One region of the Streptomyces sp. bgisy159 genome, then DNA from elsewhere that is predicted to be linked to it. Evidence: riboswitches for the same ligand, from Rfam matches in the RefSeq annotation. Region 1 holds a riboswitch; each other region holds the start of a gene.
The links. A riboswitch is a leader RNA that binds a small molecule or an ion and turns the genes downstream of it on or off. The one in region 1 is predicted to bind cobalamin.
Positions count from the first base shown of each region.

Region 2: another riboswitch for cobalamin. It lies ahead of AC3ET3_RS16190 (ribonucleoside-diphosphate reductase subunit alpha); the one in region 1 lies ahead of AC3ET3_RS08765 (CbtB domain-containing protein).
Region 3: another riboswitch for cobalamin. It lies ahead of AC3ET3_RS27395 (cobalamin biosynthesis protein); the one in region 1 lies ahead of AC3ET3_RS08765 (CbtB domain-containing protein).

Region 1 is NZ_JBYIQX010000006.1:108,268-112,541, reverse strand. It holds gene AC3ET3_RS08775 (four-helix bundle copper-binding protein) at 1-100, shown strand, start outside; gene AC3ET3_RS08770 (histidine phosphatase family protein) at 157-741, opposite strand; cobalamin riboswitch at 1,280-1,436, shown strand; gene AC3ET3_RS08765 (CbtB domain-containing protein) at 1,472-1,699, shown strand; gene AC3ET3_RS08760 (CbtA family protein) at 1,726-2,484, shown strand; gene AC3ET3_RS08755 (acyl-CoA dehydrogenase family protein) at 2,649-3,827, shown strand; partial or broken gene AC3ET3_RS08750 (carbohydrate ABC transporter permease) at 3,950-4,078, shown strand; gene AC3ET3_RS08745 (alcohol dehydrogenase catalytic domain-containing protein) at 4,073-4,234, shown strand.
Region 2 is NZ_JBYIQX010000014.1:67,646-71,919, forward strand. It holds gene AC3ET3_RS16185 (ribonucleotide-diphosphate reductase subunit beta) at 1-332, opposite strand, end outside; gene AC3ET3_RS16190 (ribonucleoside-diphosphate reductase subunit alpha) at 332-2,707, opposite strand; cobalamin riboswitch at 2,831-2,987, opposite strand; gene AC3ET3_RS16195 (GNAT family N-acetyltransferase) at 3,040-3,546, opposite strand; gene mctP (monocarboxylate uptake permease MctP) at 3,849-4,274, opposite strand, start outside.
Region 3 is NZ_JBYIQX010000036.1:13,743-18,016, forward strand. It holds gene AC3ET3_RS27380 (class II aldolase/adducin family protein) at 119-799, opposite strand; gene AC3ET3_RS27385 (inorganic phosphate transporter) at 974-2,227, shown strand; gene AC3ET3_RS27390 (hypothetical protein) at 2,261-2,482, shown strand; cobalamin riboswitch at 2,708-2,847, shown strand; gene AC3ET3_RS27395 (cobalamin biosynthesis protein) at 2,951-3,907, shown strand; gene AC3ET3_RS27400 (cobyric acid synthase) at 3,904-4,274, shown strand, end outside.

The DNA of each region.
Region 1 (4,274 bases):
CGCCCACGTCTTCGACGCGGAACCGGGCGCCGAGGAGGCCGCCAGAGCCTGCCGCACCTGCGCCCGCGCCTGCACCGACTTCCTGGACACGCTGGTCTAGTTCCTGACGGGCGGGCGTCCGGGGCCCCTGTGGGGGGCAAGGACGGCGCACGCTCGCTAAGTGTCCCCGTCGAGCGGGGCCAGGGGCCGTCCCATCCGTACGTTCCACCGCCCCGCCCGGCCGCTGAGTTCCACCGCCGTCAGCGGCGGGACGTCGGCACGCCAGAAGGCCTCGTCCGGTGCGCCCAGGGCGCGTACCACCGCCGCCCGGACCAGCTCGGGTTCGATCACCGCGACCGCCCGCCCCACCCGCTCCGGCAGCGCGTCCAGCCAGGCCGCCGTCCGGTCGCACACCGCCCGCACCGACTCCCCGCCGTGCGGCGCGGCCCCGGGGTCGCCCAGCCAGGCGGCCAGCGCCGCCGGCTCACGCGCCCCCACCTCCGCGAGGGTCTCCCCGCGCCAGCGCCCCGCGTCCAGCGCCGCCAGTGCCGGATCCTCGACCGCGTCCAGCCCCATCGCGGCGGCCGTCTCGCGGCACCGGACGGTGGGCGAGGCAAAGGCAGGCCCGGCCCCGGGCAGCGTGCCCGCCGCCTCCCTCGCCCGTCGTAGCCCCACCGGATCCAGGGGGCGGCCGTCGTCGAAGCGGGCCTCGCGCAGGGCCTCGCTGAGCGCGGGTGACACCAGGACCAGCCGGACCGTCACAGGGCACCTCTCCTCACCGAGCACCTCTCTCGGCGACCGACGGTCTCACAGCGCTCGGCACCCCGGCCGACGAAGTGATCTTCGTCTCGCCGGGGAGGCCGAACGGGCAGGAACGTGACGCCGCTTCGATACGACCCCACCGCTCCGGCGACGCCCCGTCGGCCCGCCGCACCGGCCCCCGGTTCGGCCGTACCGGAGAGGGTCGCGACACCGTCGCGGCGGCGCGCGTCGGCCCGCCGAGCCGGTCGAGCCCGTCGCCCTCCCGCGCGCCAACTCACCCTGTGCGAAGCCTACTTGCGCCTTCCGTCGACCCTCCTCACTGCGACCGGAGACCCGATCCGGCCGTCCTCGGCCGGCCACCGCCCCGGCCGGCCCGACGTCCCCTCGGTACCCGCCCCGCCCCCTCGGGTACGCCCGCACCATCTGCCCTCGGTCCGGCGGCGGTTCGCCCTCCTCGCCGCCCGGAGCCGCCGCCGCGGCCCGTCCACTGCGTCGCGCGCGAAGGGGGCGCGTCCGCCGTCACGCCACGCGCCCTTGGCCCGAACTGCGGTTTCGCGGTACGGTCTCGGGCGATATCGACGACGGTCACGCGGAAGCCGGTGGAAGTCCGGCACGGTCGCGCCACTGTGAGTCCGCTGTCGCACGCGCGTGCGGAGGCGGATGAGTCAGACCCGCGCCGTCGTCCTGTGCACCACCGAGCCGGGACGCGAGTTCCCCAGGAGGTCCTGCCATGGCGCAGTCCGCTGTCCAGCCCAGCGTCACCCCCACCCCCGCCGCCGTACCCGCCAAGCTGCCGCTCTCGGCGATCGCCCCCTGGGCGGTCTTCTTCGGCATCCTGATGCTGGTGCTGCTCTACTTCGTCGGCGCCGAGCAGGGCGCCACCGCGCTGACGTCCGGCGACGGCGTCCACGAATGGGTGCACGACGCCCGCCACCTGCTCGGCTTCCCGTGCCACTGACGGCCGCGAAGGAAACCGGCATACCGATGAACTCGGCAACCGTGCGCACCCTCCTGGTGCGCGGCATGCTCGCGGGTCTCGCCGCGGGCCTGCTCGCCCTCGTCGTCGCCTACTTCCTCGGCGAGCCGCACGTCGACGCGGCCATCGCCTTCGAGGAGGCGCACCCCCACGAACACGGCGGCGGCGAACCCGTCAGCCGCACGATGCAGTCCACCGCGGGCCTGTCCACCGGCGTCCTCGTCTACGGTGTCGCGTTCGGCGGCATCGCCGCCCTCGCGTTCTGCTTCGCGCTCGGCCGGACCGGACGCTTCGGGCCGCGCGCGAGTGCGCTGCTGCTCGCGGCCGCCGGCCTGCTCGCCGTCTACGTGGTGCCGTTCCTGAAGTACCCCGCCAACCCGCCGGCGGTCGGCGAGGCCGACACCATCGGCCGGCGCACATCGCTGTACTTCCTGATGGTGGTACTGAGCGTGCTGCTCGCCGTCGGGACCGTCATCCTGGGCAGACGTCTGGCGCCACGCCTCGGGAACTGGAACGCGACGGTCGCGGCAGGGGCGTTCTTCGTCCTCGCCGTCGGCCTCGCCTACGCCTTCCTGCCGTCCTTCAACGAGGTGCCGGACCATTTCCCGGCCCTCCTGCTGTGGAAGTTCCGCCTCGCGGCCCTCGCCGTGCAGGCCACCCTGTGGACCGCCTTCGGACTGGTCTTCGGGGAGCTGGCGGAACGGGCGCTCGCGCCCAGGCCCGCACGGACGGCATCCGTCACCCGGGCGACACCCGTCGCCCACTGACCACGCCCAACCCCCCACCCGCACCGAGCGGACGGCCCCCGGCGCACGCCGGGGGCCGTCCGCGTGCCCGCACCCTTCCCGCCTCCCCGGCATTCCCAATTTCTGCAACACGTTCTACGGTGGGCGCCGTCAGGAGACCGGCCTTGGGCCCCGCAGGAGGCGCCGTGCACCTCGACCACACCCCCGAGCAACTCCGGCTCCGCGCCGAACTGCGCGACTACTTCGCCGAGTTGGTGCCCGACAACGCCTACGCCCGGCACGTCGACCCGGTCGCCGCCAAGCGCTTCTACCGCACCACGATCCGCCGCCTCGGCGCCGACGGCTGGCTCGGCGTCGGCTGGCCGAAGGAGTACGGCGGACGCGGACTGACCCCCGTCGAGCAGTTCGTCTTCTTCGACGAGGCCGCGCGGGCCGGCGTACCGCTGCCGCTGATGGCGCTCAACACCGTCGGCCCCACGATCATGCGGTACGGCACGGACGAGCAGAAGGCGTACTTCCTGCCCCGCATCCTCTCCGGCGAGATCGACTTCGCCATCGGCTACAGCGAGCCCGGCGCCGGCACCGACCTGGCGGCCCTGCGCACCCGGGCGGTGCGCGACGGCGACACGTACGTCGTCGACGGGCAGAAGATCTGGACGACCAACGGCGACACGGCGGACTGGGTGTGGCTGGCGGTGCGCACCGACCCGGACGCCCCGCCGCACAAGGGCATCACCATGCTGCTGGTCCCGACCACCGACCCCGGCTACTCCTGCACCCTGATCCACACCCTCGCCTCGCACGACACCACCGCCAGCTACTACGAGAACGTCCGCGTCCCCGTCTCCCGCCGCGTCGGCGCCGAGAACGAGGGTTGGCGACTGATCACCAACCAGCTCAACCACGAGCGCGTCACCCTCGCCGCGCACGGCACCATGGCCATCCGCGCCCTGCACGACGTGCAGCGCTGGGCCGCGGAGACCAAACTCGCCGACGGCCGCCGGGTGCTGGACCTGCCGTGGGTGCGCCGCCTGCTGGCCCGGACCCACGTCCGCCTCGACGCCCTGAAACTCCTCAACTGGCGGATGGTCGCCGCCCTCCAGAACGGCACCCTCACCCCCCAGGAGGCATCCGCCGTCAAGGTCTACGGCTCCGAGGCGCGCCGTGACGCCTACGCCTGGCTCCTGGAGGTCGTCGCCGCACCCGGCGCCCTCCAGGAGGGCTCGGCCGGCGCCGTGCTCCACGGCGAACTGGAACGCGGCTACCGCTCGGCCGTGATCTTCACCTTCGGCGGCGGCAACAACGAGATCCAGCGCGAGATCATCTCCTGGATCGGCCTGGGCATGCCCCGCGTACGGCGCTGACGCGCGACAACCCTGTTTCCCGGCCGCCGGGCCGGACACCGTGTGCCCGGTGACGACGCCGGGCATCGCGCATCCCCGCGTGGGACGATGGTGGAGGTCGGCAGAGGCGCAGTGCCGATCACGTAAGGATGGTGCGGTCCTTCCTCGCCGAGGTGCCCCGGGAGATCCTGGAGGCGGCCGAGGTCGACGGTGCGGGACTGCCCACGGTGCTGCTGCGGATCGTCGCCCCCGTTGCCACGCCGGGGATCGCCGGATTCGACACCCACGCCGCCGGACACCATCCGTTCATCGGTCTGCCCTACCACCCCGGCCACGAGGCGGTGGGCGTCGTGGTGGCCACCGTCGGGGGGCCGCGGACTTCGCCCCCCGGCGACGGGGTGATCGTCGAACCGGGCCCGGCTCGGTGAGTGTGCCCCGTGCGCGATCGGACGGCTCCTCGCGGCCGAC
Region 2 (4,274 bases), on a different contig from region 1:
ACGTGCACGGCCTCCTCGAACAGCTGGCGCGACAGGTACAGCCGCGCCTCGGGGGAGTTGATGTGCTTGTACAGCGTCAGCACCAGGTTGTTCGCCACGATCGAGTCGCCCGTCGCGAAGAAGGCCACGAGACGGCCGATGAGGTGCTGCTCGGCGGGGCTGAGCTTGGCGAGGTCGGCGACGTCCGAGTGGAGGTCGACCTCCTCCACGGTCCAGGTGTTCTTGATGGCGTCCCGGTAGCGCTCGTAGAAGTCGGGGTAGCGCATGGGGCGCAGCGTCAGCTCGAAGCCCGGGTCGAGGAGATGGGCGTTGCGTTCGGACTTCTCGGACATCACTGGCAGGCCTCGCAGGACTCGGGGTTCTCAAGGGAGCAGGCGACCGCTTCGGGATCGGCGGCCTGCTGCACGGGGACGGATGCCTGCGCGGCGCGGGCGATACGGGTCGCCGGGCGCGAACGCAGGTAGTACGTCGTCTTCAGCCCGGACTTCCAGGCGTACGCGTACATCGAGGAGAGCTTGCCGATGGTCGGCGTCTCCATGAAGAGGTTCAGGGACTGCGACTGGTCGAGGAACGGCGTGCGCGCCGCCGCCATGTCGATCAGCCCGCGCTGCGGGATCTCCCACGCCGTGCGGTAGAGCCGCCGTACGTCCTCGGGGATCCACGCGAAGTCCTGCACTGAGCCGGCCGAGTCGCGCAGCGCCTCACGGGTACGGGCGTCCCACACGCCGAGATCCTTGAGGTCCTGCACCAGATACGAGTTGACCTGGAGGAACTCACCGGACAGCGTCTCGCGCTTGAACAGGTTCGACACCTGCGGCTCGATGCACTCGTACACGCCGGCGATGGAGGCGATGGTGGCCGTCGGCGCGATGGCCAGGAGGAGGCTGTTGCGCAGGCCGACCGCCGCGATCCGCTCACGCAGCGCCGCCCAGCGCTCCGGCCAGGTCAGCTCCACCCCGTAGTGGTCGGGGTGCAGCACGCCCTGCGCGGTACGGGTCTTCTCCCAGGCCGGCAGCGGGCCGCCGCGCTCGGCCAGGTCGGCGGACGCCTCGTACGCGGCGAGCATGACGCGCTCGGCGATGCGGGTCGACAGGGCCTTCGCCTCCGGGGAGTCGAAGGGCAGCCGCAGCTTGAAGAAGACGTCCTGCAGGCCCATCGCGCCCAGACCCACCGGCCGCCACCGGGCGTTGGAGCGGCCCGCCTGCTCGGTCGGGTAGAAGTTGATGTCGACGACCCGGTCGAGGAACGTGACGGCCGTGCGGACCGTCTCGTCCAGCCGCTCCCAGTCGAGGCCACCGGTCGCCGGGTCGGCGAACGCGCCGAGGTTGACCGACCCCAGGTTGCACACCGCCGTCTCGCCGTCGTCGGTGACCTCCAGGATCTCCGTGCAGAGGTTGGAGGAGTGGACCACGTGCCCCGGCAGGGCGGTCTGGTTGGCGGTGCGGTTGGCGGCGTCCTTGAAGGTCATCCAGCCGTTGCCGGTCTGCGCGAGGGTGCGCATCATCCGGCCGTACAGGTCGCGGGCCGGGATGGTCCGGCGGGCCAGACCGGCCGCTTCCGCCTTGCGGTACGACGCGTCGAACTCCTCACCCCACAGGTCCACCAGTTCGGGCACGTCGGCGGGGGAGAACAGCGACCACTGCTCGTCGGCGGCGACCCGGCGCATGAACTCGTCCGGCACCCAGTGCGCGAGGTTCAGGTTGTGCGTACGGCGGGCGTCCTCACCGGTGTTGTCGCGCAGCTCCAGGAACTCCTCGATGTCGGAGTGCCAGGTCTCCAGGTAGACCGCGGCAGCGCCCTTGCGCCGGCCGCCCTGGTTCACCGCGGCGACCGATGCGTCGAGGGTCTTCAGGAACGGCACGATGCCGTTGGAGTGACCGTTGGTGCCGCGGATCAGCGAACCCCGGCTGCGGATGCGGGAGTACGACAGACCGATCCCGCCGGCGTGCTTCGACAGGCGGGCCACCTGGTGGTAGCGGTCGTAGATGGAGTCCAGCTCGTCCAGCGGGGAGTCGAGGAGGTAGCAGGACGACATCTGGGGGTGCCGGGTGCCGGAGTTGAACAGGGTCGGCGAGGACGGCAGGTAGTCCAGGCGGCTCATCAGGCCGTAGAGCGCGGCGACCTCGTCCACGGCCCGGTCACCCGCCCCCGGAGCGAACGCCGCGTCCTCGGCGAGGCCGCCGGCGACCCGCAGCAGGAAGTGCTGGGGCGTCTCGACGACCTTGCGGGTGAGGGGGTGGCGCAGCAGGTAGCGGCTGTACAGGGTGCGCAGGCCGAAGTAGCCGAAGCGGTCGTCGGCGCCGGTGTCGACCAGCGCGTCCAGCCGCTCGGCGTGCAGCCGGGCGAACTCGGCGGTGCGGTCGGCGATCAGGCCCTCGCGGTGACCGACGGCGATCGACTCGGTGAACGTGGTCACGCCCTGGGAGGCGGCCTCGGCGCGGATGGTGAGGGTGAGCAGCCGGGCGGCCAGCCGCGAGTACGCGGGGTCCTCGGAGATCAGGCCGGCCGCCGCCTCCGTGGCCAGCTCGCGCAGCTCCGCCTCGTCGGCGCGCGCCGACCGGCCGCGCAGCGCGGCGGCGGCGACCCGGCCGGGGTCGGCGTCGGGCAGGTCGGCGGTCAGCTCGGTGAGGGACCGCAGCAAGGCGGTCCCGGGGGCGTCCTCTGCGGTCGGGACGGCTGAGGCCGGGTCTGCTGGCGCGATGGTCACGTGGGGCTCTCCCTCGCTGGCACGGGGGCCTCGCGCGGGGGCAGGCGGCGGCGCACGAGCGCACGCGGCGTCGCGCCCACCGGCCCATTCCACGAGGCCCGGACGTCAGGCATCCCGGCCGGGCGGCCGGGCGCGCTGTCGGCAGGTCCTCGGACTGACTCCTGGGCACGGCGACGCCCGGGAACGGCGGTTCCGGGGAGAGGACGTGCACAAGTACACCGTTGCGGGACAGTTCCGGATTCACACCGGATTCCCCTGCGGCGACAGCGAGCATGAGCATACATCTTGTGCTCGCCTGTCACGCCACCCCCAGATGTTGTGGCGGGGCGGTTTCAGAGGGTCAACTCGTAGGTGAGGAGAGTGAGGTCGTCCAGGTGCGGCACCGGGTTCCAGTCCCGCTCGGGTGTGCGGACGAAGCCGAGACGTTCGTAGATCCGGTGTGCGGTGTGCATGCTGCGCTGGCTGGACAGAACGACGGCCGTGCAGCCCTCCGTGGCCCGCGCCCGCTCCAGGCAGGCCCGCACGAGTGCCTCGCCGGCGCCCCGGCCGCGCGCCGCGTGCGCGACCGCGAGCGCACGGATCTCGGCCTCACCGGGTCGCGCGATGTCGGCGACCGGACCGGGTCCGGCGACGAAGGTGACGCCGCCGAGGAGCCGGTCGCCGTCCACGGCCACCAGCACCTCGGCGGCGGCCGCCCGCGCGGCGACATCCTTCAGCACCGGCAGATACTCGTCCTCCTCGCCGTAGTCGAGGAGCCCGTCCTGGAGGTAGGCCTGCGCGGTGATCTCGGCGAGGGTGTCGTACTCGGCGGGCGTGACGGGGCGGATGACGATGTCCATGGGGCCGAGTGTGCCGGACCGGTCCGACGGTGGCCGCCGGATTTCGGGGGAGGGGTGCTGCCGGCCGGTCGCGCCGCGCTTCGCGCCCGCTTCGGGGCGCACGCCGAGCGGACGCGGCCACCGAGCGGATGCGGCCACCGAGCGGATGCGGTGGACCACCGAGCGGACGCGGCGGGACACCGAGCGGTGTGCTCTCGGTGGCCCGCCGCGGGGTGCGTGCGGGAGACCGGTCATGCGGCGCGCGGCGCGCGCCGACGGTGCCGGGCGCCCGATCCGGCGGCGCGCCCCTCGGGGGGCGGGCGTCAGTGCCCCGTGGCCACCGGCAGCTCCGTCTGCACGCCCGGGTCGCCGGCGTCGGCCGTGTAGTCCTCGGGGCGGGTCTCGTCCACGCCGTCGGGGGCGTTGACGGCCTTCAGGACGAAGGTGAGGACGACCGTCACCGCCACGTTGAGGACGAAGGCCGTGAGGCCGATGTAGCCGACCTCCTCGATACCGGGGATCTCCTTGGAGGAGCCGGCGAAGTGGGCCTGGGTCGGAGAGGAGACGCCGTAGGCCGCGAGGGTGCCGTAGACCATGCCGACCGCCCAGCCGGCCAGCAGGGCCCAGCGGTGGAACCAGCGGGTGAACAGGCCGCCGACGAGGGCCGGGAAGGTCTGCAGGATCCAGATGCCGCCCAGCAGCTGGAAGTTGATGGCGACCGTCTTGTCCATGGTGAGGACGAAGACCAG
Region 3 (4,274 bases), on a different contig from region 1:
TGCCGCCCCAGCCGATCCGAGTCCCGGCCGATCCGAGCCCCGGCCGATCCGAGCCCCGGCCGATCCGAGCCCCGATCAACTGCCGCAGCACCCCGGCCGGCTGCCGCACCCGCGCCGGTCAGCGGGGCTGTCCGTACCCGCGCAGCTTCTCCGTCACCTCGTCGAGCTGCTCCGCCGTCAGCAGGCTCGGCCGCAGGCCCGGCACCGCGGAGGCCGTGAGCCACAGGCGGCACATCCACTCCAGCTGGGCGGTGCGGTCGTAGGCCTGGTCCAGGGTGGCACCGTAGGTGACGGTGCCGTGGTTCTGCAGGAGGCAGCCGGTGCGGCCGTCGAGGGCGCGCAGCATGTTGCCGGCCAGTTCCTCGCTGCCGTAGGTCGCGTAGGGGGCGACCCGGACGGGGCCGCCGAGCGCGGCCGTCATGTAGTGGACGACGGGCAGTTCCGGCAGGAGCGTGGAGACGGCGGTCGCGTGCACGGCGTGGGTGTGCACGACGGCCCCGGCCCCGGTGCTCCGGTAGACGGCGAGGTGCATGGGCAGTTCGCTGGTGGGGACGAGGGCGCCGAGGACCTGCCGGCCGTCGAGGTCGACCCCGGTGATGTCCTCCGGGCCCAGCCGGTCGTACGGCACCCCCGAGGGGGTGACGAGTACGGTGTCCCCGACGCGTACCGAGACGTTGCCGGACGTGCCGACGACCAGCCCGTCGGCGACGGTGCGGCGGGCGGCCGCGACCAGCGCGTCCCACGCGCGTGCCTCCGCCGCGCCGGCCCGCGCCCGCTCATCACCTCTGCGCTCTGCCATACGGCGATCCTGCCAGCCTCCGGACCGGCCCGGGGGCCGGGTCGAGCACCCGGGGCGGGATCCGGAACCCTCGGAAGCCCATCCGACACCCGTGCGCCCGTTCCAGTTCACCTTCCGTTCACCCAGGTTGCCTACGGTCCAACAGCCAATGACTTCGAACGATTGCCTGGGTAAATGGAAAACTTCTCGCTGATCCTCGCGATTGTGGTGGTAACCGCACTCGCGTTCGATTTCACGAACGGTTTTCACGACACCGCCAACGCGATGGCCACGACCATCTCGACCGGTGCGCTCAAGCCCAAGGTCGCGGTGGCCATGTCCGCCGTGCTCAACCTGGTGGGCGCTTTCCTCTCCGTGGAGGTCGCCAACACGATCTCCAAAGGTCTCGTCGACGAGACGGGCATCCGTCCCGAGGTCATCTTCGCCGCCCTGGTCGGCGCGATCCTCTGGAACCTGCTGACCTGGCTGGTGGGGCTCCCCTCCAGTTCCTCCCACGCCCTCATGGGCGGCCTGATCGGCGCCGCCGTCGCCTCCGCCGGTTTCGGCGCGGTCCACGGCGACGTGCTCGTCACCAAGGTGCTGATCCCGGCCGTCGCGGCCCCCGTGGTCGCCGGTCTCGCCGCGCTGCTGGCGACCCGGATGTCGTACGCCCTCGGCAAGAAGGCCGACGAGAAGGCGTCCGCCAAGGGCTACCGGGCCGGTCAGGTCGCCTCCGCGGGCCTGGTCTCGCTGGCCCACGGCACCAACGACGCGCAGAAGACGATGGGCATCATCACCCTGGCCCTGGTGGCCGGCGGCACCATCGCCCCCGACTCGGACCCGCCCGTCTGGGTCATCCTCTCCGCGGGCCTGGCCATCGCGCTCGGCACCTACATCGGCGGCTGGCGCATCATCCGCACCATGGGCAAGGGCCTGACCGACCTGCAGCCGCAGCAGGGCTTCGCCGCCCAGACCAGCGCGGCCACGGCCATCCTGGCCTCCTCCCACCTGGGCTTCTCGCTGTCCACCACGCATGTCGTCTCCGGTTCCGTGATGGGCGCCGGCCTCGGCCGCAAGGGCGGGGTCGTCCGCTGGTCGACCGCCACCCGCATGTTCGTCGCCTGGGGCCTGACGCTGCCGGCCGCCGCGCTGGTCGGCGCGCTCGCCGAGTACGTCACGGGGCTCGGCGACTGGGGCACGGCCCTCGTCGCGGTCTTCCTGGTGGCCTCCAGCGCCGCCATCTGGAAGGCCTCCCGGCGCGAGGTCGTCGACCACACCAACGTCAACGAGACCGAGGAGCCGGCCGGCGTGGTCACCACCGCCATCGCCGCCGTCACCCCGCCCCCGGCGGGCTCCCCGGCCGCCGACGACCTCTCGGCCGTCATCGCGGCCCCGGCCCCGGTGGCCACCGCCGCCGACCCGGCCACGCCTCCCGCCGCCGCGGTCTGAGCGCCGCCCACCCGGTAACCAAGGAACCATCACATGAAGATCGACTGGGAAGCCCTGGGCTCCGTCTTCGGCGTCAGCCTCGCCGTCACCGTCGGCCTCGTCACCCTGTTCACCCTCGGCATCATGGGCCTCTCGCGCCGCGAGCGCGCCCAGTCCGACGGCGGATCCGCGGTCCTCGCGACCACCGGCGCCTACGCCTGCTTCGCGGCGTGCGCCGGGGCGGTGGCCTACGGCATCAGCCTGATCGTGGCCTGATCCGCCCGATCCGCCCGATCCGCCCCGATCGTGGTCTGATCAGCCCGGCCGTGGTCTGAGCCGGCCACACGCCACACCGGCACGCGACACCCCACCCGCCCTGTCCGCCCCGCCCTCACCGGCGGTCGCGGGCGGGGCGCGGTCATGTCCGCGCCCCGGAGCGCGCCATGCGCCGGTGTGGGCTTCTGCACACTCCCCCACCGCAGGTCAACGGCAAGTTGACGGCCCTTCCGGACCCGTGGTGGACTGCCCGAGCCAAGTACGGCGGCAGAAGAGGAAGCCGGTGCGAATCCGGCGCGGTCCCGCCACTGTCACCGGGGTAGAACCCCCCGGGAGCCAGGAACTCTCACCGTCGGTCTCGTCGAACCAGGGCGTGGACACCCTGAGTGAGGACACGTATCGCCATGCGCGGTTGCCGATCGAGCGTCAGTACCGGAGCCCTGCCCGACCCCACGGCCGGCTGAGCCCATGCGGGCCGATCGCGTCTTCGCGTACGGCGCCGCCGCCGGCCTCCTCGGTGACCTCCTGCTCGGCGATCCTCGCCGGGGCCATCCGGTCGCCGCGTTCGGCCGGGCCGCCACCGCCGTGGAGCGGGTCCTGTGGCGCGACCACCGGGGCCGGGGCGCCCTGCACACCGCCGTGTGCGTGGGCGGCACCGTCGCCGTGGGCGCCGCGGTCGCCCGTGCCGTACGCCGCTCCCCCACCGCCTCCGTCGCCCTGACCGGCATGGCCACCTGGGCCGTCGTCGGCGGCACCTCGCTGGCCCGGGAGGCCCGGGCCGTCGGGGACGCCCTCGCGGCCGGCGACGTGGCCGCGGCCCGCGCCCGGCTGCCGCACCTGTGCGGCCGCGACCCGCAGGCGCTGGACGCCGACGGAATCGCCCGGGCCGTCGTCGAGTCGGTCGCCGAGAACACCTCCGACGCCGTCGTCGGCGCCCTGGTGTGGGGCGCCCTCGCCGGGGTACCGGGGCTGGTCGGCTTCCGCGCCGTCAACACCCTCGACGCCATGGTCGGCCACAAGTCGCCCCGCTACCGGCGCTACGGCTGGGCCTCCGCCCGCCTCGACGACCTCGCGGGCTGGCCCGGCGCCCGGCTGACCGCCGTGCTCGCCGCGGTCGCCGGGCCCGACCCGCGCGGCGCCGTCCGGGCCTGGCGGGCCGACGCCGGCCGCCACCCCAGCCCCAACGCCGGCCCGGTGGAGTCGTCCTTCGCGGGCGCTCTCGGGGTGCGGCTCGGCGGCACCCTCTCCTACGGCGGCCGGGTCGAGCACCGGCCCGTCCTCAACGGCGCGGCCGGCCGGGCCGTCGCCGTGACCGACATCGACCGGGCGGTACGGCTCTCCCGGCGGGTCGGCTGGCTCGCGCTCGGCGCCGGGGTCGCCGGGCGACTCGCCGTCCGGGCTCTCACGAAGGGGCGTACGTCATGAGCGGGGGTCTCCTCGTCGCCGGCACCACCTCCGACGCCGGCAAGAGCGTCGTCACCGCCGGGATCTGCCGCTGGCTGGCGCGCCAGGGCGTGAAGGTGGCGCCGTTCAAGGCGCAGAACATGTCGCTGAACTCGTTCGTGACGCGCGAGGGCGCCGAGATCGGGCGGGCACAGGCCATGCAGGCGCAGGCCTGCCGGGTGGAGCCGACCGCGCTCATGAACCCGGTGCTGCTGAAGCCGGGGGGCGAGCAGAGCAGTCAGGTCGTGCTGATGGGCAAGCCGGTGGGTGAGCTCAGTGCGCGCGGCTACCACGGCGGGCGGCAGCAGCAGCTGCTGGGGACCGTGCTCGACTGTCTCGCCGAGTTGCG